2 linked regions of the Sporocytophaga myxococcoides DSM 11118 genome follow. The protein of the gene in region 1 interacts with the protein of each later gene in a pairwise test. Links are inferred from orthologs where the notes say so. Each region holds a gene or a part of one and is shown in the gene's direction. Other genes may lie near its edges.

Evidence for each region.
Region 2: the proteins of K350_RS0119240 (region 1) and rlmB interact in binary tests that used the Escherichia coli proteins (3 or more experiments, as listed by UniProt). The link is inferred for Sporocytophaga myxococcoides DSM 11118 from one-to-one orthologs.

What each region holds. Positions count from the first base shown.
Region 1 is NZ_KE384560.1:205,984-217,855, forward strand. What follows is about bases 6,134-9,069. They hold K350_RS0119240 (bifunctional ADP-dependent NAD(P)H-hydrate dehydratase/NAD(P)H-hydrate epimerase), read left to right. Parts: upstream 6,134-6,815; coding sequence 6,816-8,324; downstream 8,325-9,069. Other genes in these bases: K350_RS0119235 (NADH-quinone oxidoreductase subunit D), read left to right, coding at 6,134-6,640; K350_RS0119245 (hypothetical protein), read right to left, coding at 8,327-8,566; K350_RS29570 (rhodanese-like domain-containing protein), read left to right, coding at 8,820-9,069. Also shown: map (type I methionyl aminopeptidase), read right to left, coding at 10-774; K350_RS0119205 (multidrug effflux MFS transporter), read right to left, coding at 1,166-2,398; K350_RS0119215 (VOC family protein), read right to left, coding at 2,910-3,293; K350_RS0119220 (NADH-quinone oxidoreductase subunit A), read left to right, coding at 3,760-4,266; NADH-quinone oxidoreductase subunit NuoB, read left to right, coding at 4,271-4,798; K350_RS0119230 (NADH-quinone oxidoreductase subunit C), read left to right, coding at 4,924-5,418; more of K350_RS0119235, read left to right, coding at 5,420-6,133; more of K350_RS29570, read left to right, coding at 9,070-9,266; K350_RS0119255 (DUF1622 domain-containing protein), read left to right, coding at 9,591-9,950; K350_RS0119260 (hypothetical protein), read left to right, coding at 10,080-10,571; K350_RS0119265 (DUF5004 domain-containing protein), read right to left, coding at 10,729-11,214; K350_RS0119275 (hypothetical protein), read left to right, coding at 11,582-11,767. UniProt on the Escherichia coli protein: Bifunctional enzyme that catalyzes the epimerization of the S- and R-forms of NAD(P)HX and the dehydration of the S-form of NAD(P)HX at the expense of ADP, which is converted to AMP.
Region 2 is NZ_AUFX01000006.1:332,356-344,199, reverse strand. The notes cover bases 8,937-11,844. They hold rlmB (23S rRNA (guanosine(2251)-2'-O)-methyltransferase RlmB), read left to right. Parts: upstream 8,937-9,968; coding sequence 9,969-10,721; downstream 10,722-11,844. Other genes in these bases: K350_RS0109955 (mannose-1-phosphate guanylyltransferase), read right to left, coding at 10,767-11,843; K350_RS0109965 (glycosyltransferase family 117 protein), read left to right, coding at 8,937-9,894. Outside these bases: K350_RS28190 (CPBP family intramembrane glutamic endopeptidase), read left to right, coding at 1-292; K350_RS0110000 (phosphatidate cytidylyltransferase), read left to right, coding at 370-1,206; K350_RS0109995 (Glu/Leu/Phe/Val family dehydrogenase), read left to right, coding at 1,260-2,537; K350_RS0109990 (phosphatidylserine decarboxylase family protein), read left to right, coding at 2,575-3,234; K350_RS28185 (hypothetical protein), read left to right, coding at 3,344-3,679; lpcA (D-sedoheptulose 7-phosphate isomerase), read left to right, coding at 3,781-4,359; K350_RS0109975 (YifB family Mg chelatase-like AAA ATPase), read left to right, coding at 4,398-5,948; K350_RS31000 (T9SS type A sorting domain-containing protein), read left to right, coding at 6,105-6,731; more of K350_RS0109965, read left to right, coding at 6,928-8,936. UniProt on the Escherichia coli protein: Specifically methylates the ribose of guanosine 2251 in 23S rRNA.

The sequences.
Region 1 (11,872 bases):
TAAAAAAAACTAATCCCAGATTTTGTTTGCCTCTGTGAGAATGATAGGTTTCCCATCAGTAATGATCAAAGTGTGTTCATGTTGTGCAACATAACTTCCATCTTTGGTAATATATGTCCAGCCATCTCCTTTATCGTGAGCATAGGTCGCTTTAGTGGAGATAAAGGTTTCTATCGCTACGACAGAGTCTTTTTTAAATCTCTGTTTATTGTTTTTATCATTGAAACAAGGAATCTCTTCTGGAGCTTCATGCAGGCTTCTTCCTACACCATGTCCAACCAGGTTTTTAATAACTTTAAATCCTGCTTTTTTAGCTTCTGTCTCAATCAATAAACCAATGTCAGCTATTTTAACACCGCCTTTAACCTGATGAATAGCCTTATATAGGATACTTCTCGAAGCTTCCACCAATGGATTATGATTATGAATGTCTTTTCCCAAAACAAAGGAGCCTCCATTGTCAGACCAGTATCCGTCCAGTTCAGCTGATACATCTATGTTTATAAGATCTCCTTCTTGAAGAATTCTTTTTTCAGAAGGAATGCCATGAGCAATTTCGTCATTCAGGCTGATGCAGCTCCAGCCTGGAAAGCCATAGGTTAGTTTAGGTGCAGATCTCGCACCGAAGTTTCTCAGAATCTCTCCGCCAAATTCATCCAACTCTTTGGTACTCATGCCAGGTTTGGCATATTCACGCATTTGTTTTAATGTCAAAGCAACAGCATCGCTGATTCTTTGCAAACCCTCTATATCCGCCTGTGATGAAATTGACATACCCCTTATTTTTAATATTACTTTATATTGGGGATTAAAGTTTAATACTGTTCCCGGATGCAAACCTAAGAATTTTTTAAGACAGAATATATTATGTTATTATAGCAGCTGAGGAAGTCTGAGCGTTTGGCATAGTGGAGCTAAATAAATGGTTTAGGATCAGGTAATAATATAAATGAGAGGATTTCAGTTTCAATTTTTGTGGAATCTCAAATTCAATTTTCGGTACGACAATCTGATTTTCGGAAGCTATAATTGAATTTGCGGTTGCCCATACCGGATTGTGGTGGCCGCATTTTTAAATTGCGGACCCACAATTCAATTTTCGGATAAAGCAATCTGATTTTCGGAAGGTATAATTGAATTTGTTGTTGCTTTCTGTCTGAAGCTTTTAATGAGCTATCGGCCCGCTGTTCACATCTGCCATAACAACTTTTCCCGCCATTTTCTTTTCACCTCTCCATAGCAAAAACAGTGCAAATGAAGACGTTGCCACCATTGATGCAATCATCGGAAGAATACTAGCTGCTTTAAACAAACCTACAGCAATGGAAGCTAATGCTGCAATGCCGATCTGCGAACAACCCAGCATAGCAGCCGCACTGCCAATGTTCTTTGTAAAAGGTGCCAGTGCCAGCGTAGAAGCATTTGGATTGATCAGTCCTACACAGCTCAGGAAAATAAACAACATCAAAATCGTTGAATAGAGATTCATCCCGCCATACAAAGCGACCATAAGAAAGATAAAGCCGGCAAGCACCTGTACAATCAGTGAGAAACGAAAGATCGCATTGCTCGGAAATTTTCTAACCAGCAAAATATTCAGCTGGCTGGCACCAATAAATCCTACTGATAAGAGTGCAAAGATAGCACCGTACATCTGCGGACTTACGTGGAACAATTCAATAAATACAATGGGAGAACCTGCCACATAAATAAACAATGTAGCAAAAGCAAAGGAACCGGAAACCGTGTAGGTAAAAAATTGTGTATCTGAGAGAATCGACACATATGTTTTTGCCATTGGCTGCAGCTTCAGCGTAACCTCTCTGTCGGGTTCCTGTCCTTCCGGTAAAAAAAGAAAAACAATTGTCATCGCAAACACCGCGATGAAGGCAAGCAGAACAAAGACTGCCTTCCAATTAAATGATTCAGCAACAAAACCTCCTATGCTTGGCGCAAGCAGAGGTGACAAACCAATGGTGAGGATCAGCATTGCAAATATTCTCGGACCTTGAGACGCTGTAAAGAAATCTTTAACCATGGCCATAGCAGCAACTCCTGCTACGCTCCCTCCCAACGCCTGTATAAAACGCAGGATAATCAGCTGTTCTACTCGGTAAGAAAAGGTACAACCCAGACTGGCGATCACAAAGATGATCAAACCGGCAAACAGCGGCGGCTTTCTTCCGTACCGATCCAGCAAGGGACCATATATCAGCTGCCCCAATGCCATGCCTATAAAATAACTGGAAACCGAAAGCGAAATCCTTGCAGTACTTGTTTGGAGATCTTCGGCTATCTGTGAAAAAGCAGGAAGATAAAAATCGATGGCGAAAGGTGAAACAGTAGCCAGCATTCCAAGGATTAGGGTAATGACATTTTTATTTTGAGTATGTCGCATAATTCGTTAATAAATCAGATCGGGGAGAAGATAAAATATTTTTTCGCTCCGGATAGATGTATTTATTTCCAAATATACCCTTTATAAAGTCCATTTTAAACCTCCTGTTATTTCTATCCGGACAACACCTTTGTAATCAATATTTTATTGTAATAAATAAGTTTTTTGTCAAGAATAAAACTAAGTGTAATACCATTCCACTCACTTTCAGACATGGACACATCGGAAGAAATTGCTGCTCGTTTCAATGAGCTTGCATAGCTGAAAGAATGGTTTGAGAAGGGGAAATAAAGAAGGTAAGGGGCCTATACTCATATATGAAAAACTTCGTGAACACCAGCAGATGTGCCGCGCTCAACAAACCCCAGCCCCTGCGGAAAAGCAGCAGATCGGCAGCAGTGCAACCGCATCGCCAAACAAGACCACAAAAAAACTCAACGATCAAATCCGTTACTATTTGATGAAGAATTTAATTCAAGCCAGATTTTTAAAAGGATAATAACCTGTTGAATTATTTCTTTTGTACAACAGTTAGCCTATTCCCATAGAGGTCCAGGCAATGAAAAAATTTACTGTCCTGCGTTGAAACCAATGGCTCGGCAATCTTTACTCCGTTTTTCTTTACATGAGAATAAAATTGTTCTATGGCATCAGTGTATATCACCAAAGTTGGTGCTCCTCCTGTTTGTTTTCCTATTGGCAGCTTTGAAGGATCTGCTTTCATAAACCAAATTCCAAAATCATCATCATCGGAAAATGCAATATGCAGATACCTTTGTCCGTCTGGAGTTTCGCTGTCGTGAAGTATTTTGCACAGAAAGTTTTTTTGATAAAAATCCCAGGCTTTATCATAATCTTCCACAAGGATCACAGCCCGCCCTAATTTGGTATTCATAGTTATGTTTTTTATAGCTATAGCTTTATTACTTTTTCAAGCCTAAATAATTTACCATCCATCTTAGCCTTCTTTTACCGCAGAGTTTTCCTTGCGGAATTTCTTTACAAGTTGGCACAATAATAAGAACAGCAAACCAAAGGATAGGTTAATATTTTTTCGAAATTTTCTTGAAATACTCTTTATAGCGAGAATTTGAATCTTAGAGTAAATTTAAAATAAATGTTATGGATTAATGGAAATAATACCTCAAAAAGGTGGAATTAAAATTGGGGGTGATTGGATTGAAATACGATTTTAATGTATTGAAAAATAGGGTAATGTAAATTAGTTTGCTTAAAATTTAATCCTAACCTTATTAAGGTGTAGATTTGTATATACCTATAATCAGGAACAGAAAAAGAGGGTTTGTCTTCACTTGAAATTTCATGTGTAAAGTCCTGATTTTAAAATTAATTTCTAAAAAATGAATCAGGTTAAAAATAGTCAGCTATCTGAATTTGGAATCGTTTTCCTTTTTATAATCAGCGGAATATTATTTGCCGGACTGGTTATGATTACTTCAAAAATATTAAGGCCTCACCGTCCGAATGAAGAAAAATTAACCAGCTATGAATGTGGCGAGGACCCTGTCGGCAATGCCTGGGGACAATTTAACATGAGGTTTTATGTCATCGCCTTAATCTTTATTCTGTTTGAAGTAGAGGTGGTCTTCCTTTTTCCATGGGCGACAGTTTTCGGAAATAAAAAACTTATTGCAGCAACTGATGGCCTTTGGGCTTGGTTTTCAATTGGAGAAATGTTCATTTTTATAGCTATTCTGGCTTTGGGACTTGCATATGCTTGGGCAAGAGGATATCTGGACTGGGTAAAGCCAAGTCAGGAAATTTCGCAATTCAAATCTCCGGTTCCGAAGAAATTATACGAAGATATCAATACCAAGTATTCCGAAAAGACTAGATTAGAAAGGTAAACAAGTGGGACTATTAGATCATAAATATGGACAAGGTGGCATAATTCTTACAAAGGCAGATGATGTCATCAACTGGGCCAGGCTATCTTCCATCTGGCCGATGGGATTTGGTATTGCATGCTGTGCCATTGAGATGATGTCTACGTTTGCTTCCGGTTACGACCTGGAACGCTTTGGGATATTTCCCAGGCCTTCACCAAGACAATCTGATGTCATGATCGTTGCAGGAACAGTGACCTTCAAAATGGCCGACCGTATTAGAAGATTATATGAGCAAATGCCTGAACCCAGATATGTAATCTCTATGGGATCTTGCTCCAACTGCGGCGGACCATATTGGGAACATGGATATCATGTTGTTAAAGGAGTAGACAGAATTGTTCCTGTTGATGTTTATGTTCCAGGATGCCCTCCAAGGCCAGAAACACTTATCGGTGGCTTTATGAAACTTCAGGAAAAAATAAGAACAGAAAGCATAAAGGAACCGAAGCTTATCAACAAGGTGCTTGAGAAGAAAAAAGCTTTAAGCTGAAAGCACAATGCGAAAAGCTGAAAGTATTTGATTTGAATCAAAAGCTTTAAATATAGTGCTATACTGAAGTCTTTCTCCTTTAGGAGAAGGACTTAAGATGAGGTGAACTTTTAAATCATTTAATTATGACCTTTCAGGAAATTAAAGAACTGATCATACAGGAATCTGGTGCGGAAACGGTAGTTGCTGAAAATTTGTCAGGGCTTCAACCTATACTAACTATTGCAAAGGAAAAACTTCCTCTGGTAGCAAGATTACTGTGGAGTAATGAAAAAACTTATTTTGATTACTTATCCTGCATTACGGCAATAGATAATCCGAAGACAGGAACACTTGAAGTCGTATATAATTTCTATTCCATTCCATACAACCACCATTTTACTCTCAGAGTGGAAACTTCAAGAGGAGATGAGAATGATTTACCTAAAGTCCCATCTCTTTGCGAAATCTATAAAACAGCCAACTGGCATGAACGTGAAGCTTTTGATCTTTTCGGAATTGTATTTGAGGGGCATCCAGATCTCAGGAGAATTCTTCTTCCTGCAGACTGGGAAGGATATCCTTTAAGAAAAGATTATAAAGAGCAGGAATATTATCACGGTATAAAAGTAGCTTATTAAGATGCCAACCGACAGGATTCAATACATTTACCATAAAGATAATCTCCAGAAGTCTGAGCCAACCCGCACGAAACCTGAAGACCTTAAAAGCGAGGAGATGATTATCAACCTCGGCCCTCAGCACCCATCAACGCATGGGGTTTTGAGGCTTGAGGTAATTACTGATGGTGAGTTTGTCAAAGAGGTCATTCCTCACATGGGTTATTTGCACAGATGTTTTGAAAAACATGCGGAAAACCTTCCTTACAATCAGATTATCCCATTTGTAGACCGAATGGATTACCTCGCTTCTATGAACTCAGAACATGTTTATGTTATGGGATTGGAGAAGATGCTGGGTATTGAAAATACTTTGCCTAAAAGAATAGAATATATCAGAGTGCTAGTTGCAGAGCTTAACAGGCTCGCTTCTCATTTTGTAGCAATCGGAACTTACGGTATAGATATCGGAGCATTTACTCCATTTCTCTGGCTGATGCGCGATAGAGAGCACATTCAACGTCTTTTGGAATGGGTATGCGGAGCCAGAATGCTATACAACTATATCTGGGTAGGCGGTTTGTTTTATGATCTCCCGGTCGGCTTTGAAGAACGTTGTGCAGACTTCATTAAATATCTTAAGCCGAAAATGAAGGAATTGGAAGCGCTGGTAATTAATAATAAAATTTTTATTCAGCGTACAGCCAATATAGGAGTGTTGCCTTTGGATCTTGCTATCAACTATGGTTGTTCAGGGCCAATGTTGAGAGCTTCTGGTTTAAAATATGATTTGCGGAAGGTTGATGGTTATTCTGTGTATCCCGAACTGGACTTCGATATTCCTGTTGGAAAAGGTGATATGGGAACAGTAGGAGATTGCTGGGATAGGAACTATGTCAGAGTTCTGGAGTGCTATGAGTCCATTAAGATTATTGAACAGTGTCTCGTGCAGCTTACCGGAACTCATATGAGAACAAGGGAATTTGATCCCCAGGCAATGGTCCCTAAAAAGATTAGACCTAAGGCAATGGATTTTTATGTAAGAGGTGAAACACCAAAAGGAGAGCTAGGCTTTTACTTTAGATCTACCGGCAATACTGATGTTCCTTATAGATGTAAAGGACGTTCTCCATGTTTTGTAAACCTTTCTGTTATTAATGAATTATCAAGAAATACAATGCTCGCTGACTTAATTGCTATCATTGGATCTATAGATGTGGTAATGGGAGAAGTAGACAGATAAGTTAAGTAGTAAGTTATAAGTTTTAAGTTGAAAGCTGACAAAGCCTAAAGTGCAAAGCTGAAAGTCCTATTACCTTGCTGATTGTCTTTAATTGAACCAGAAACATAAAATATTGCATTGAACTAAAGTCCTTCTCCTTCAGGAGAAGGATTTAGGATGAGGTCTTTTTCCCCTTATGAAAATCCTTTCTGCTGATCAGATCAGAGCACTAGATGCTTTTACAATTCAAAATGAGCCAATCTCATCAATTGATCTGATGGAAAGGGCTTCTGCAACTTTTGTAAATTGGTTTATAGAACACTTTAATCCTGATAGAGAAGTTTATATTTTTTGTGGTCCGGGAAACAATGGCGGAGACGGACTTGCAGTTGCCCGATTATTGACCCAGGTTCAATATTCTGTTAAGGTATTTGTTTTTCCTTCCGACAAATATAGTGCTGACTTTGAAATTAACTTTAGAAGACTTGAGAAGCTGATAACAATTAGTAAGATCAGTTCAACAGAACATATTCCTGTCTTTCCTAAAGCAGCAGTTGTTATCGATGCAATCTTTGGCTCAGGTTTATCAAGACCTGTAGGGGGCTTATATGCAGATGTTATAAAATCCATTAATGAATCTTCAACGATTAAAATTGCGATCGATATAGCTTCAGGACTATTCTGTGACTCAAATAATGAAGATTCTGTTAAAGTTAAGGTTGATTACACCTTTACATTTCAGCTACCAAAACTTTCTTTTTTGCTTCCTCAGAATGAAAAATTCACAGGCTCATGGATTGCCAGAGATATCGGATTGGATAAGACTTTTATAGAAGATCAAAGCTCTGTTTTTTCTTATGTAAACGAAGGTGAAATTTTTCCTCTTGTAAAACCAAGAAAGAAATTCAGCCATAAAGGTGATTATGGAAAAGCTTTGATTATGGCAGGTAGCTTTGGCATGATGGGTGCAGCAGTTTTAAGTGGCAAAGCTTGTTACAGGGCTGGAGCAGGATTAGTAAAATTCTATACACCAAAATGTGGTGTTCAGATATTGCAGTCAGCTTTACCAGAGGCTATTCTGAGTGCTGATCCGGAAGAAAATTTTATCTCAAAGCTTCCTGACCTAGCAGGTTTTAATGCTGTGGCGGCTGGACCTGGATGGTATGAGGGAGATGAGTCTACAAATGTATTGAGACTCTTGTTTGAGAATAAAAATTTAAAACTTGTTCTTGATGCTGGTGCTTTAAATGTGTTAAGTAAAAACAAGGATCTTTTGAAATCGCTACCAGACAATACCATTCTTACTCCGCATCCCGGGGAGTTTAAAAGGCTTGCAGGAGATTTTCCTGATGATTATTCAAGATTAGATGGGCTAAGAAAGTTTTCAGCAAAGTACAAATGCATAGTCGTGCTAAAGGGAGCCAACACCATGGTTGCTTCACCGGATGGGAATGTGAGTTTTAATAGCACCGGCAATCCGGGGATGGCAACTGCCGGAAGCGGAGATGTATTGACTGGAATCATTGTATCCCTTCTGGCGCAGGGTTACACCCCATCATTTTCAGCAAAGCTTGGAGTCTATCTACATGGATATGCCGGAGATAGTGCAGCTTCTAAATACGGAACCGCATCCATCATTGCAGAAGATATAATTGAAGGGATAAAAGATTTTTACCTGAAGTGTGACAAGTCCTTCAGTAATTAATGTTATGAATCGACTTTCACTACTACCCCTGAAGAGTCATAAAGAACTTCTCTGAGTTGTCCTCTGTATTCAAAGTTAGCTTCATATTGTTTGTTTTTCTTTTCTTCCCATTTAACTTTTACATCAGTAGGAAAGTCGCTGTAAAATGCATTGATAACAGGATCAGGAACCTGAGTTGGATCCAGATTTTTGTTGCAGGCAAATGCTATCAATATCAGGAGGCAAATGACGATTTTCTTCATTTCTTATACTCTTTAGAAATAAAACCTCAAAAAATTGAATATTGTTGGAAACAAATTCGACTTATCTCTTTTGGCCTGATGTTTGTTGACCAATAATCAATTACTTCATTAAAAACTTTAATGAATTGATTGACAGAGGTAGTTTAAACGATTAATGCCGATTAAAATTTAAAGGAGTTTTATCCGTTTTATAATATCTTGCAGACCTTACGAATAAGATTTAATTTTACCTTTAGAAGCTCAATAAGAATATATGAAACTAACTTCAAAATTTACTGTGATTTTCATTATGCTGATTTCTGTCGGCATTCTTTCTTTTACTTTAAATAAAAGTGACAATCCATTTACTGAGGAATATCTGATCGAACCATCAGAATTGGCAAGGATTCTGAACAGTTCCACTGCTAAGCAGCCCGTAATTTTTAATATGGGGCCTATGCAACATATTAAAGGTTCTGTAAATGTAGGTATTGGAAACAGTACTTCAGGTATGAATCAGCTTCAGGCTAAAGTTAGCAAGCTAAATAAAAATCAGTTTATAGTTATTTATTGTGGATGCTGCGCCATGCAAAATTGCCCTAATGTGAAGCAACCATATGATTACCTCAAAAACGCTGGCTTCGAAAATTTTAAAATTCTTAATATTAAAAGTAGTTTGAGTGAAGATTGGGTAAATAAAGGCTATCCAATGAATAATTAATCTAATGGTAATAGATTTCAGAAAAGGGCTTTTTTTAAGCCCTTTTTTTGTTTGTCGGCATTTTTTATTTTTTCATCGAAGAATCCACTTTTTTAAGGAACGTTTTCAAAACTCGAAGTCTGATTGATATAAGTATTAAAAGTTGTACCAAAAGGGAGTATATTTTTTTAATTGATTGTCCTAAATATTCCCTTAGGGTTTTTTATCTTTTTAACTCTTATTTTTTAAACTTTTTATTTTTACCTGGGAGGCTGAAGTGATATTCAGCCTTCTTTCTTTTTAATAAAAAGGCAAACAAATGCTTTATCAGGTTGTTCCTTTTTTATGGAAGAAATAGTAAAATCAATAACAACGGCATTGGCAAGAGGGGTAGAAATTGCAGCCGCAATGGTTATTGGTATTGCTTCTGTTAGAGCAATTGTAATGTTTTTAGGTAATTATTTTAAAAAGTTAGCACCTAAAAAAATATCAATAGAAGACATTCGTTTGTCTTTGGGACGTTCTCTGGCATTGGCTTTAGAGTTTCTATTAGGGGCAGATATACTAAAAACAGCTGTCGCTCCCACATGGAATGAAATCGGACAACTGGCAGCAATAGCTGTATTGAGAACAGCCTTAAACTTTTTTCTGGACCGGGAACTTAGAAATAATGAAATAAGCAGGTCTGCCGAGCCAAGAGGATAATAGAGAAAAGTTTGGTGTTTTTTTGCTAAAAAAGGAACGGCTATTTTGCTGGAAATTTTTAGGTATTGTTTAATTGTTTTACGGTTTATATATTAAAAGATGCAACTGAATTTTTTAAAACTTTTTTTTGTGAAAATCCTGATAGCAATATTTTTAACCAGCATATTCGTCTCTTGCGGAAAAACTGAAGACCCAACACCTTCATCGCACAGCAACTATGTTGATGAAAGAAAAGACTTTATAGGTGAAATAAAGGCATTAAGAACAATCTATAATTCTGAAAACCCCAATTTATCAGATCTCAAAGATTCAATACTTGTAATTATTGAAGAAAGATCAACCAATAACAGAGCCCTTTTGATTACAATGAGGGATATTTCGGGAAAAGATATAATATCCAGGTTCGAAGCAGAGGTTTTCGAATTTTCAAATGAATCTATGAAGTTTTCCGTACTTCCTTCAACTTCTGGATCTGCAGTATATGGCCCGTATTATCAAGCTGGAGCATCTACAAAAGACGGAAACTACAATCCTTCCGGAAATTATCTGAATATCACTTTCACTCAGACTGAAAATAATGTAACAAGGCAGGTGTTGGTTTTGAAGAGAAATTCTAATTAATAGAGCTGAAAGCTAAAGCACAAAGCGTAGAGTGAAGAAAAAGTGCCTGTATCGCAATCCTTTTTCTGAAGTCCTTCAATGCAGGTTATTCTATAAAAAGTATTAAAAAAGGCAGCCATTAAAGATAGCTGCCTTTTTTCTTATTTAACCTAATTTTTTATTGAGCAGTGAAGGTTCCCCTTGCAGTGATGCCGCTATAAGTAGTAGTAGCATTAATAGTTGTACTTGATACTGATATAAGATTCAGAACTCTTTCATTGTCGGTGCCTTTATCAGTTGTCAGAGTTTTTTGGTCTGCCGAAAGCTCCCAAGTTCCTGATGTTGGAAGAGCTGGGCTACAAACTGTTGTTTTTGGATCTAAGGTATATGTGCCATCTGCATTATAAGTTATGATATCATCTTTTATGCAGTCTACAAATTGAGTAACTAGAGGATTAGTAGAATTGTAAATATCTGTTGTATCAGTTGATATAATGGGTATAAGTGCTTTTGCTGCAGTTAGTTTCCAGTTTTTTCCTACAATAAGTTCTTTAGTTTTAGAATCTTGTTGTGGGTTATTAGGAGTAGCATCATCCTTGTCTTTTTTACAACCTGCGAAAACCAATAGGCCACAAAAAGCCAATAGTGTCAGTTTTAATTTCATAATTTTTAATATGGAATGGTTAAATTAATTATCGATAAATATGTCAAATGGCTAAAAAGTAAACAGGAAAATTAAAACATCTGCGGTTGATATCTTTTTCCGGTAACTTTTAATCGAAATTTAGTATTAATGTTTGAGCTATGCGAAATTATTTTACTAAAATAAATATAGGGAAGGCTCCGTTTTTAAAATTGTCAAGATTTTAAATTGTCTGTATGGTTCATATAATTTCATTCATTTTTATGATATTAGTGATGGGGTGCGCCCACAATACTTCAGAATCCTGTTTTACAGATAAAAAAAGACCTAAGAAAAACAGGAAAAAGGAGGTTATCATCATTTATGAACGTCAAAAACCAAGTTTCCAATGAATAGAAAATTACAGATTTTATCCCTGACAATACTTGTGCTTATATTATCAGCTTGCGCAGCAGGAAAGAAAGGCTGCAATACCTGTCCGGATTTTGACAAGAAAGGAAAAAAATACCCTAAAGCTAAAAATAAAAAAAGAGCTTCAGTGGCAAAACCTGAGACCTCTTATCTTTTTGCTTAAATCATTTCTATCTTTTTTATTTAAGATTTTTAATTCTATGAAAAATGCATTACTGCTAGTTTTCGTAATACAGATGGTTATGGTATCGGCCTGTACGGTATTTAA
Region 2 (11,844 bases), on another replicon or contig:
CAGTTTTATTCATTTTCAGTTTTTTGGCTTTTTCCCAAGGATGTTTTTAGGGGTACTTTTTGGGTATTTATATTATTGGTCGGGAAATATATATGTGTCTATGTTTGTTCACTTTATGAACAATGCATTGACGCTTATTCTTGCAAATATGTATAAGCAAAAAGATATCAGCTTCAATCCGGATTCATCAGAGTCTATACCTTTATATTCTGTTGTGATCTCGGTTATTGCCTTCTCTTTTTTTATCTATTTGTACCAAAGGAATTCGAAAGAGACAGGAATAACAAAATAATTTCAGATTTATACCCTTTTTTTTGCTAAACTTGAATTGAAAACCGCCAGGTTTTTAATAATCATAAATTAAGGGAAATGAAATTAGTTACTAAAATCCGTAACATGGGTAACCTCACCCAGCGGATTATTGCCGGTCTGGCCGGAGCATTTATTATGGTCTCTGCAATTTGTTTTAACGAATGGAGCTATTTCGCTTTGGTGTTTACAATTTGTTTGTTGTCTTTGATCGAATTCTACAATTTGATAGAAGTTGCAGAAATTAAACCCAATAAGATATTCGGAGTGGTTTCCGGAATGATGATTTTTACTCTCTTTTTTTTGATAGAAAAGCAAGTACTCACTTTTGATTGTTATTTTCTTTTGTTTCCATTTCTGTTTCTCCTCTTTTTGATGGAGCTCTTCAGGAAAAACGATAAACCATTTTTTAACATAGCCTTTACATTCTTAGGAAATATCTACATTGCTCTTCCATTTGGCTTGCTCAATGTTTGTGCTTTTTATCTTCAGGAATATAACTTCCATATCATACTCGGTATTCTTCTCATTCTTTGGGCAAATGATATAGGAGGATATGTTGCAGGCATGGCATTAGGGAAAACCAAACTGTTTTTCAGGATTTCTCCTAAAAAGACCTGGGAAGGAAGTATCGGTGGTGGATTATTTGCACTTGCAATCGGATTTACACTGTCACTTTTCTGGAAAGAGCTCGACACCCTTCACTGGCTGATTATGGCTGCTATTATAGTTGTTGTTGGCAGCTATGGAGACCTTGTTGAATCATTGTTAAAAAGAAGCCTTGCTATTAAAGATTCTGCACAAACAATTCCTGGGCACGGAGGTTTTCTGGATCGGTTTGACGGGCTATTGCTTTCGTCACCTTTTATAGCAGCCTTTTTAAAGATTTTTTCATAAACAATAAGGCTTCTTCTCCGTAAACGTTTCGACAAAACAAAGAAAAAGCGGATATGTCATATATAGAACCAGCACCAATTAAGGATAAAGACAACCCTTTAGAATCTATGATGTCCAGATTTGATCTGGCAGCACAGAAGTTAGGACTAGACAATGAAACTTATAATGTTTTGAAAAATCCTGACAAACAGGTAATTGTCTCTTTGCCGATTACTATGGATGATGGCAGGATTAAAGTATTTTCCGGATACAGGGTTATTCATAATACCATACTTGGTCCTTCAAAAGGAGGAATAAGGTATGATATGGGAGTTACTTTGGATGAGGTGAAAGCTCTTGCAGCCTGGATGACATGGAAATGTGCTGTTGTTGATATTCCTTACGGAGGAGCAAAGGGTGGGATTATGTGCAATCCTAGAGCTATGTCAAAAGGTGAAATTGAACGTCTCACCCGGGCTTATACTTTATCAATGATGGATGTTTTTGGACCCGATAAAGATATTCCTGCTCCTGATATGGGTACTAGTCAGCAGGAAATGGCATGGCTTATGGATGAATATTCCAAAGCAAAAGGAATGACGGTAAATGCAGTAGTTACAGGCAAACCGTTGGTTCTTGGAGGGTCATTAGGCCGGGTGGAAGCAACCGGGAGAGGAGTGATGGTTAGTGCCCTGGCCGCTATGCAAAGATTAAAGATGAACCCAAGCCAGACAAGTTGCGCGATCCAGGGATTTGGCAATGTGGGTTCAAATACCGCAAGACTTCTGGAGGAAAGAGGAGTTAAAATTAAAGCACTAAGCGATGTAAGTGGAGCCTTCTGGAGTGATAAAGGGATTGATATTCAGGATGCATTGAAATACAGAGATAAAAATAATGGTATGCTGGAAGGGTATCCTAATGCAGAAAGAATGGATGATCCGGAAGGAATCATTACCTGCCAGGTTGACCTTTTGGTGCCTGCTGCCAAAGAGGATGTAATCAATATTTACAACGCACCTAATATAAAAGCGAGACTTATTGTTGAAGGTGCTAACGGGCCAACGAGCGCCAATGCGGATGACATAATCAATGAAAAGGGGATTATGGTTGTACCAGATATTCTTGCAAATGCCGGCGGAGTTACCGTTTCTTATTTCGAATGGGTGCAAAATCGTCTTGGACTCAGATGGCCATTGGAAAGAGTAAACAGAAGGTGTGACAGGATTATGAAAGAAGCATTTGAAAAAGTTTACAGCACTTCGCTAGAGTTTAATGTGCCGATGAGAATTGCCGCCTACATTGTTGCCATAGATAAAGTAGCAAAAACATACAAATTCAGAGGAGGATTTTAATCTTTTATTATATTTGCTGCTTCATTTAATTTAAAATATGGTAATTCATAAAGAAGGATATAAAATCCTTACGTATCTTTTTGTTGTTCTTTTGATTGTTAACCTAGCAGTATATTATTTATTGCCAGAAAGCGTGACTATCCGCTGGACAGTTTGGGGAATATCTGCATTTATTTATATAATGATCCTGCAGTTTTTCAGAAGCCCCCGCAGATTAATTATGACAAATGACAATCACGTAATAGCTCCAGCAGATGGAAAAGTGGTTGTGATAGAAGAGGTTGAAGAACCTGAGTTTTTTAATGAGAAAAGAAAACAGGTATCAATTTTTATGTCACCTGTTAACGTGCATATTAATAGAAATCCCATTTCTGGAATGGTAACTTATTTTAAATACCATCCAGGTAAATATCTTGTTGCATGGCATCCTAAGTCCAGTACAGAAAATGAAAGGACGACAATTGTTGTAACTGCTAAAAACGGAACAAGCATATTGCTAAGACAAATTGCAGGAGCTCTGGCTAAAAGAATTGTATGGTATCTGCAGGCCGGGGAGGAAGTAAAACAAGGAGAGGAATTGGGCTTTATAAAGTTCGGATCAAGAGTAGATGTTTTTCTTCCATTGGATGCTAAAGTTAATGTAACCATAGGCGAAAAAGTGAAAGGTGGATCGACCGTAATTGCCGAGTTTAAGTAGTTTAAAAGCTTAAGAAAATTTTTTTATTAAAATTCTTGGAGCAACAAACTATTCATATTTAACTTCGTTATTAGAATCTAAAATTTTAAAAAGGAATTAATTTGAGCTTATGAAAAACAATAATCTTGACGACCTAAGCGACGATGAGCTTTATGCAAGTTTTGAAGCTTACAAAGCATTACTGGATGCCGGACTTTCAAAGGATCAAGCCCTTTCCAGAACAGGTCTGACAGCACAGATTGTTAAAGACTTGGAGGATGAAGAGAAGACATTGGAAGAGGAAGATGAGTATGATTTCAAAGATGAGTGGGAAGATAGTACCGATAGTGATGATGCTGACTTTGATGACGACTCTAATTGGAAAGAAGAGAATTTTGATGAAGAAGGAAGCTGGGACGACGAAGACGCTGGTAGCAGCGGGGGCGGATGGGACGATAGATATTAATAGGAAAATATTTTTATAAGAATAAAAGCCCCGACCTTCGGGGCTTTTATATTTATTGACTTTTTATTTCCTTTACATTTCTCTAAACAAAGGAAGTTAAAATGAATAGCAATACAATCCTTGCAGAATTAAAGAGTGCAGCAGAAGTTTTGAATAATTTTATAAATTCAGAGCAAAATATACAAGCTATAGAATCTGCTGCGGAGTTAATGATAAACTCGCTGAAGAATGGCGGTAAAATCATCAGCTGTGGTAATGGTGGTTCTTCCTGCGATGCTATGCATTTTGCAGAAGAGCTTACTGGCAGATACAGAGAAAACAGAGAGCCTATTGCTGCAATATCTATTTCTGATCCCAGTCATATTACATGTACTGCAAATGACTATGGCTATGCATTTGTTTTTTCAAGATATGTCGGCGCATTAGGGCGGTCGGGAGATGTACTGCTTGCAATTAGTACCAGTGGCAATTCAGAAAATGTTTTAAAAGCTGCAGAAGAAGCAAAAGTTAAAGGAATGAAGGTGGTTGGGCTGACTGGCAAAAATGGAGGGAAGCTTGCCGGTCTTGCGGATATTGTTGTTAATGTAAGTCATCAGGGATATGCAGACAGAATTCAGGAAGTTCACATTAAAATTATTCATATATTAATATTACTAATCGAAAAAGGGCTGGCTAAGTAAGCCCTTTTTAATTCTTTCAACTTTCAACTTGCTAAGCTATGGTTGCCAAAACTTTTGGAAGCGCCGTTTATGGCGTGAACGCCTATACTGTTACTATTGAAGTAAATATAGGTCAAGGTACTAAATTTTTTATCGTCGGTCTTCCTGACAGTGCTGTCAAGGAAAGTGAGCATCGAGTGGAATCAGCAATTAAGAATCTTGGTTATGCAATGCCTCGGCAAAAGGTGGTTGTAAATCTTGCTCCTGCTGATATCAAAAAAGAAGGGTCTGCTTATGATCTGCCAATTGCTTTGGGGACACTATTAGCATCTGACCAGATTATCGCTGAGGATTTCGACCAATATGTGATTATGGGTGAGCTGTCTTTAGATGGGAAACTGAGACCCATTAAAGGAGTGCTTCCAATTGCAATTGAAGCAAGAAAACAGGGGTTCAAAGGATTTTTACTTCCTAAGGAAAATGAAACAGAGGCAGCAATAGTTAATAATCTTGACATATACGGCATTTCGGATCTTCAAGAAGCCATTGACTTTTTTGAAGGAAAGGTTCAGTTAAGACCATTAAGAGTTGATACGAGATCAATTTTCTTTAATCAGATTAACAACTATGATGCTGATTTTGCTCATGTACAGGGACAGGAAAACATTAAAAGAGCGCTGGAAATAGCTGCTGCAGGAGGTCATAATGTAATTATGATTGGCCCTCCGGGGGCGGGAAAGACGATGCTTGCTAAAAGGCTTCCCACTATTTTGCCACCTCTTACTTTAAATGAAGCGCTTGAAACAACTAAGATACACTCAGTTGCCGGTAAATTGAAAGGTGCAGGAGCATTGATATCTACTCGTCCATTTAGATCCCCCCATCATACGGTTAGTGATGTGGCTCTGGTAGGAGGAGGTGGTCATCCTCAGCCAGGTGAAATTTCCCTTGCTCACAATGGAGTTCTTTTCTTAGATGAATTGCCTGAATTTAAAAGGACTGTACTTGAGGTAATGCGACAACCACTTGAAGAGAGAAAGGTGTGCATTTCCAGAGCAAAGATTTCAGTGGAGTTTCCTTCTAATTTTATGCTGATTGCAAGTATGAATCCATGTCCCTGTGGGTATTACAACCATCCTGAAAAAGAATGTGTCTGTGGACCTGGCGTTGTGCAGAAATATCTCAATAAAGTAAGTGGCCCCTTGCTGGACCGGATAGATCTTCATGTAGAAGTGACTCCTGTTGGATTTGATGAAATGTCTTCAATCCGGAAAACAGAAAGCAGTGGAGAAATTCGAGAGCGCGTTATCAAAGCGAGAGAAATTCAGCAAAAAAGATTTGAAGAATTGCCTACTGGTGAAAATCCAATACATTCCAACTCAATGATGCCTTCTCAAATGGTCAAAGAAATCTGTATTATTTCAGAACCAGGAAAAAATCTGCTAAAGAATGCCATGGAGAAATTAGGACTCTCTGCCAGGGCTTATGATAGGATTCTTAGAGTTTCAAGGACTATTGCGGATCTTGCTGAAAGCGAAGAAATTAAAGTTGAGCATCTGGCCGAGGCTATTCAATATAGAAGTCTGGACAGAGACGGATGGGCTGGTTAAACTTTTTATTTCGTTTCAGGAACTTTATTTATTCTTATTAAATTATCTTTTTAGGAGAAATACCAAATGTTTCTCCTTTAATTACAATAATTTCCATAATATCTGGCATGGTTTTTATCCTAAAATTAAGTAACTTTACATCTAATATTCAGCAATATGAAGAAACATATACAAAAATTGTTTTTTATAGTCTTTATGGTAATCTGGGGCCTGGCGGTTTCAGTAGCCCAGACGCACCAAGTTGCTGTTGTTAGTTTCCGTTTTGATCCGGAAGTGTTGAATGTAGGTCCAAATGATACTATAGAATTTGTCTGGCCAGGAAATGGAAATTCTTCAAGTTTTCATCCTGTAAAAGCAAATGATAATTCATTCGCTTCTACTCCTGGATTAACATCATTTAAAGTATTAGCTAAAAACCTGTCTCCCGGAAGTAATAATCCATATTTCTGCACAGCTCACAACTCAATGCAGGGAACTATAAATGTTTCTTTAGCAGCTAGTCTTGCAGATCTTAAAGAATCTAAATATGAGTTTCAGGTTACTCCCAATCCGTTTGAAGATGAATTAAATCTGACTATTTTCCCTGGAAATAAAAATGTCAAATTTATTAAGATTTTTGATATCATAGGAAAAGAGGTTGCCTCCATAGATTTAAGCAGCAAGGTTGGTCCTTCAGCATATAAAGTAGACTTTTCCAATCTAAGACCAGGACTTTATTTCTGTAATGTGTATTCAGATAAGGGTATTATCGAAACTAGAAAGATTTTGAGGAACAGGTCTTAAATCTTCAATTTGTTTCTGAAAATATTAAAAAAGAGATTCCAAAGGGATCTCTTTTTTGTTTTATACCACAGAAAAGGACAGTATAGCATATATTTTTTTCGTTGTATTTTTGAACGTTCAATAAAGGAAGGGTAATTAATAGTCAATTGATAGAATTTTGCTAATTTCGCCTTCCATAAATTTTTAATTGGTAAAGATGTATAATTCAAATTACTCAAAACTAAATAACCTCTTGGGTTGGTTGGTTTTCATTTTTGCAACGGCTGTTTATGTGCTCACCATTGAGCCTACTGCAAGCTTTTGGGACTGTGGTGAGTTTATCGCTTGCTCCTACAAATTACAAGTTCCTCACCCTCCGGGAGCCCCATTCTTTTTATTAATAGGAAGAATATTTTCTTTACTGGCTTCTGATGTTACCCAAGTGGCATTCTGGATCAATATGGTATCAGCTTTATCCAGTAGTTTCTCCGTATTATTCCTCTTTTGGACCATTACACTCATTGCAAGGAAATTTGCAAAGGATTATGCCAATCCGACCCTTGGTGAGAAAATTGCAATATTTGGTAGCGGTGTAGTAGGTAGCCTTGCATTTACATTCTCAGATTCATTCTGGTTTTCTGCTGTTGAGGCGGAGGTATATGCGATGTCTCAATTCTTTACAGCATTTGTATTTTGGGCAATTTTAAAATGGGAAACCAAAGCTGAAGAAATCGGAGCTGACAAATGGTTGCTTCTTATAGCTTATACCATCGGTCTTTCCATTGGAGTTCACTTGTTGAATTTACTTGCAATACCAGCTCTAGCCTTTGTTTACTATTTTAAAAAATACAATATCACAAAAGGTGGTGTAATAGCAACCTTCCTTTTGAGTGGTGTAATCATTGTAGTTGTATTGTCAGGAATTATTCCTGGCTTACCTTCTCTTGCTGGAACCTTTGAAATATTCTTCGTTAATAATCTGGGTCTTCCTTTCAATTCAGGTATTATATTTTTCGGTATCCTTTTCCTAAGTGCTTTACTATTTGGAATAATTTATTCTATTAAAAATCAAAAGTATCTTTTAAATCTTTGTCTTTTAGGATTGACTTTCATTCTTATAGGATATGCATCTTATGGTATTATCCTTGTCAGATCAAACTTTGATCCTCCGATTGACGAAAATGATCCTGAAAACGTAATTAGCTTTGTTTCTTATTTGAAACGTGAGCAATATGGTGACCGACCAATTTTTAAAGGCCCATTGTTTACAGCAGGTTATCCTATTGACGTAGAAAAAGGCGCCCCTCTTTATAGAAAAGACACTGTTACTGGTCAGTATGTTGTTTTTGATTACAAGATGGATTATATCTATGATCCTAAGCATGTAACATTATTTCCTAGGGCTTACAGTACTCAGCCTCACCATGTGGAAGCGTATCAAAGTATGATGAACCTGAGAGAAGGGAAAAAACCATCTTTCTGGCAGGATAAAGGTTATATGTTCAGTTATCAGATTGGTCATATGTATATGCGTTACCTTGGCTGGAACTTTATCGGAAGAGAAAGTGATATTCAGGACAGTGACGTGTTATGGCCATGGGATTATTTCAAAAAGGATCTGCCGGAATACTTGAAAAATAATAAAGCAAGAAACAACTTTTTCTTATTGCCATTTATATTGGGTGTTGTAGGTTTTGTGTATCTGTTTAGCAAAAAAAGAAATGATGGGATAGTAGTTTCTTTGTTGTTTATCTTTACTGGCCTTGCAATAGTTGTATACCTGAATCAGCCACCGGTTGAGCCTAGAGAAAGGGATTATACCTTTGCCGGATCTTTCTATGCATTTGCTATCTGGATTGGATTAGGTGTGTTCTTTATCGCTGACCTGATGGAAAGAATAGTAAAAAGTGAGTCAACACGTTCTGTTATATCCTTTATACTATGTCTCTCTGTACCTGCAATTATGGGACAACAAGGATGGGATGATCATGACAGATCAAATAGATTCTATTCTGTAGATTCAGCGAAGAACCTTTTGAATTCTTGTGCTCCTAATGCGATCTTATTCACTGGCGGCGATAATGATACATTCCCTCTTTGGTATGTTCAGGAAGTAGAAGGTTTCCGTACTGATGTGCGTGTGTGTAATTTGAGTCTTTTAAATACAGATTGGTATATCAAGCAGATGAAGCAGCAAGCTTATGAATCAGCTCCATTGCCAATATCCTTGAACTTTGAAAATTACATACAAGGAAAAAATGATCAGATTTATTTTGTAGAAAAGCCTCAGTTCAAAAATGGAATTAACCTTGCGGGGTATATTCAGCTTGTAAAAACAGATAATCCGGAAATCAGACAGGAAAGCGGAAGAGGAGATTATTATACAACACTTCCCTCAAAAAATCTTTACCTGAACATAGATAAAAATGCAGTACTTGCTACCGGAGCAGTTCCTGATACTCTTAAAGGACAGATTCTGGACAGACTAGCTTGGAATATCGGAACAAATACTTTAGAGAAGAAGGATCTTATTATTCTTGATATGATCGTTACTAATAATTGGAAGAGGCCGATTTATTTCTCTACTACATTGTCTGGATCTAATTTCCTTAATCTTAAAGATTATACTCAGTTAGAAGGTTTGGCTCACAGATTAATGCCAATAAAATATCCAAATGCTTCTCAAGGCTTTGTTTATGATAAGGTGATGTATGATAACATGATGAAGAACTTCTTCTGGAGAGAACTTGATAATCCTAAGGTTTACTATGATGAAAATTATTTCAGAATGACAGTAAACTCAAGATCTCAGTTTTATCGTCTAGCTTCAACTTTGTATAACAATGGTGAAACTGAAAAGGCCAAACAAGTAGCAGAGCATTGCTTCAAAGTAATGCCGGATGATCCTATTACTTATGATATCGCAACACCTCCTTTCATTCAGATTTTCTTTAAAACAGGAAATGAAAAAATGGCAATGGATATAGCGAATAAAATGGGTAACAGGGCTATTGAAAATCTGGAATATTATAAGAGAGTAAAGATGCCATATGGCAGAGACTATGAGTTGAATTTCTATATTCTTGATTCTATCATCAGAGCTTTGAAAGAAGGTGGAAAAGCCAAAGAGGCAGCGAAGTTTGAAGAGGTATTGATGTCATATTCATACCTATTTAACCAATAAAAAAATAATTTAAAATAAATGATATCATCCCGATGCCAGGCTTGTCCTGGCATTGTGATTTAAACGAATACCCAATGGAGAGAAATTCCCCGCAAAATAAATCAGAATTACTTTTCGGTATAAGACCGATTATAGAAGCGATTGAAGCAGGTAAAGAGATTGATAAAATTCTTATTCAGAAAGAACAATCTTCACCTTTAATGAATGAATTGTTGCAGGCTGCTTCTATTCATAAAGTGCCGGTTCAAAGAGTGCCGGTGGAAAAATTGAATCGGATAACAAAGAAGATTCATCAGGGCGCTATTTGCTTCATGTCTTCTATTGTTTATGCTTCTTTGGATAATGTAATTTCTGACTGTTTTCAGTCCGGTGCGGTCCCAATGATTTTGGTGCTGGATAGAATCACTGATGTCAGAAACTTTGGAGCTATCGCAAGAACTGCAGAGTGTATGGGTGTTCACGCTATTGTTATCCCTGCAAAGGGTGCTGCTCAGATTAACAGTGATGCTGTTAAAACCTCTGCAGGAGCATTGAATCACATTCCTGTCTGCAGAGAAGAAAGCCTGATAAAAACAATAAAATATCTTAAAGAAAGTGGTTTGTCTGTAGTCGCTTGCACAGAAAAGGCTCAAAAAACTATTGCCGAAGCAGTTTATAATGACCCAGTTGCAATCATAGTGGGCTCAGAGGAAGATGGTATTTCAGATGAGATCATTAAAAAAGCAGACGAAATTGTAAGGATACCAATGGTAGGAAAGATAGGATCTCTAAATGTATCCGTAGCAGCAGGTATGATATTATATGAAGCTATTCGTCAAAGAGGATAAATAAATTAATTAAAAAAGAAAGCCCCGAAGTTCGGGGCTTTTATATTAGATGAATTTTGAGTCTTTCTTATTCTTGGTGTCTGAAACAAAATCTTTAACTCTTTGCTCATGATCTTTCTTGCAGATCATCAATACATCGTTGAACTCTGCAATGATAAAGTCTTCAAGCCCTTCTACTACTACTAATTTTTCTTTAGGTACTTTGACAATGCAATTTTTAACATCATATAACATGGTGTTTCCTTCAATCACATTGCTGTTCTCGTCTTTATTAGAAAGTTCATAGAGTGATTTCCACGTACCAAGATCACTCCAGCCGAAGTCGCTTAGCATCACGAATACTTCTTCTGCTTTCTCCATGATCCCAATATCTATAGAGACATTTTTGCATTGAGAATAAGCTGTTCCAATAAAGCCTTCTTCATCTTTAGACCAATATTTGCCGCTACCTTCTTCAAAGATTTCAGCCATTTCAGGCAAATGCTTTTGGAAGTTCTTTATAATGGCATTAACATTCCAGATAAAAATTCCTGCATTCCAGACAAAGTCACCGCTTTCCAGAAATTTCTGAGCTAATTCAAGCTGCGGTTTTTCTGTGAAGGTTTTTACTTTTTTTATTCTGTCAGGATTTTCTTCAAGATATTGAATGTATCCATATCCTGTATCAGGTCTGCTTGGTTTAATACCCAAAGTGATAAGTTTATCACTTTTCGCAGCGGCATCCATTGCGATTTTTATGGTAGATTCAAACTCATTTTCTTTAAGAATAACATGGTCTGAAGGTGCAACTACCATAGTTGCATTAGGATTGCTTTGTTTTATTTTATAACATGCGTATGCAACACACGGTGCAGTATTTCTGGCTATAGGCTCGCTCAATATCTGATCATCTTTCATGAATGGCAACTGTTGCTTCACGAGGTCAGCATATATCTTGTTTGTCACAACCAGTATATTCTCTTTTGGAAGAATATTAAAATATCTCTCTGCAGTTTGTTGTAAAAGAGATTTTCCGGTACCTAATACATCGTGAAACTGTTTTGGGAATTTCTCTCTGCTGAAAGGCCAAAATCTGCTTCCGATCCCACCGGCCATTATCACCACATAATAGTCTTTATTCATT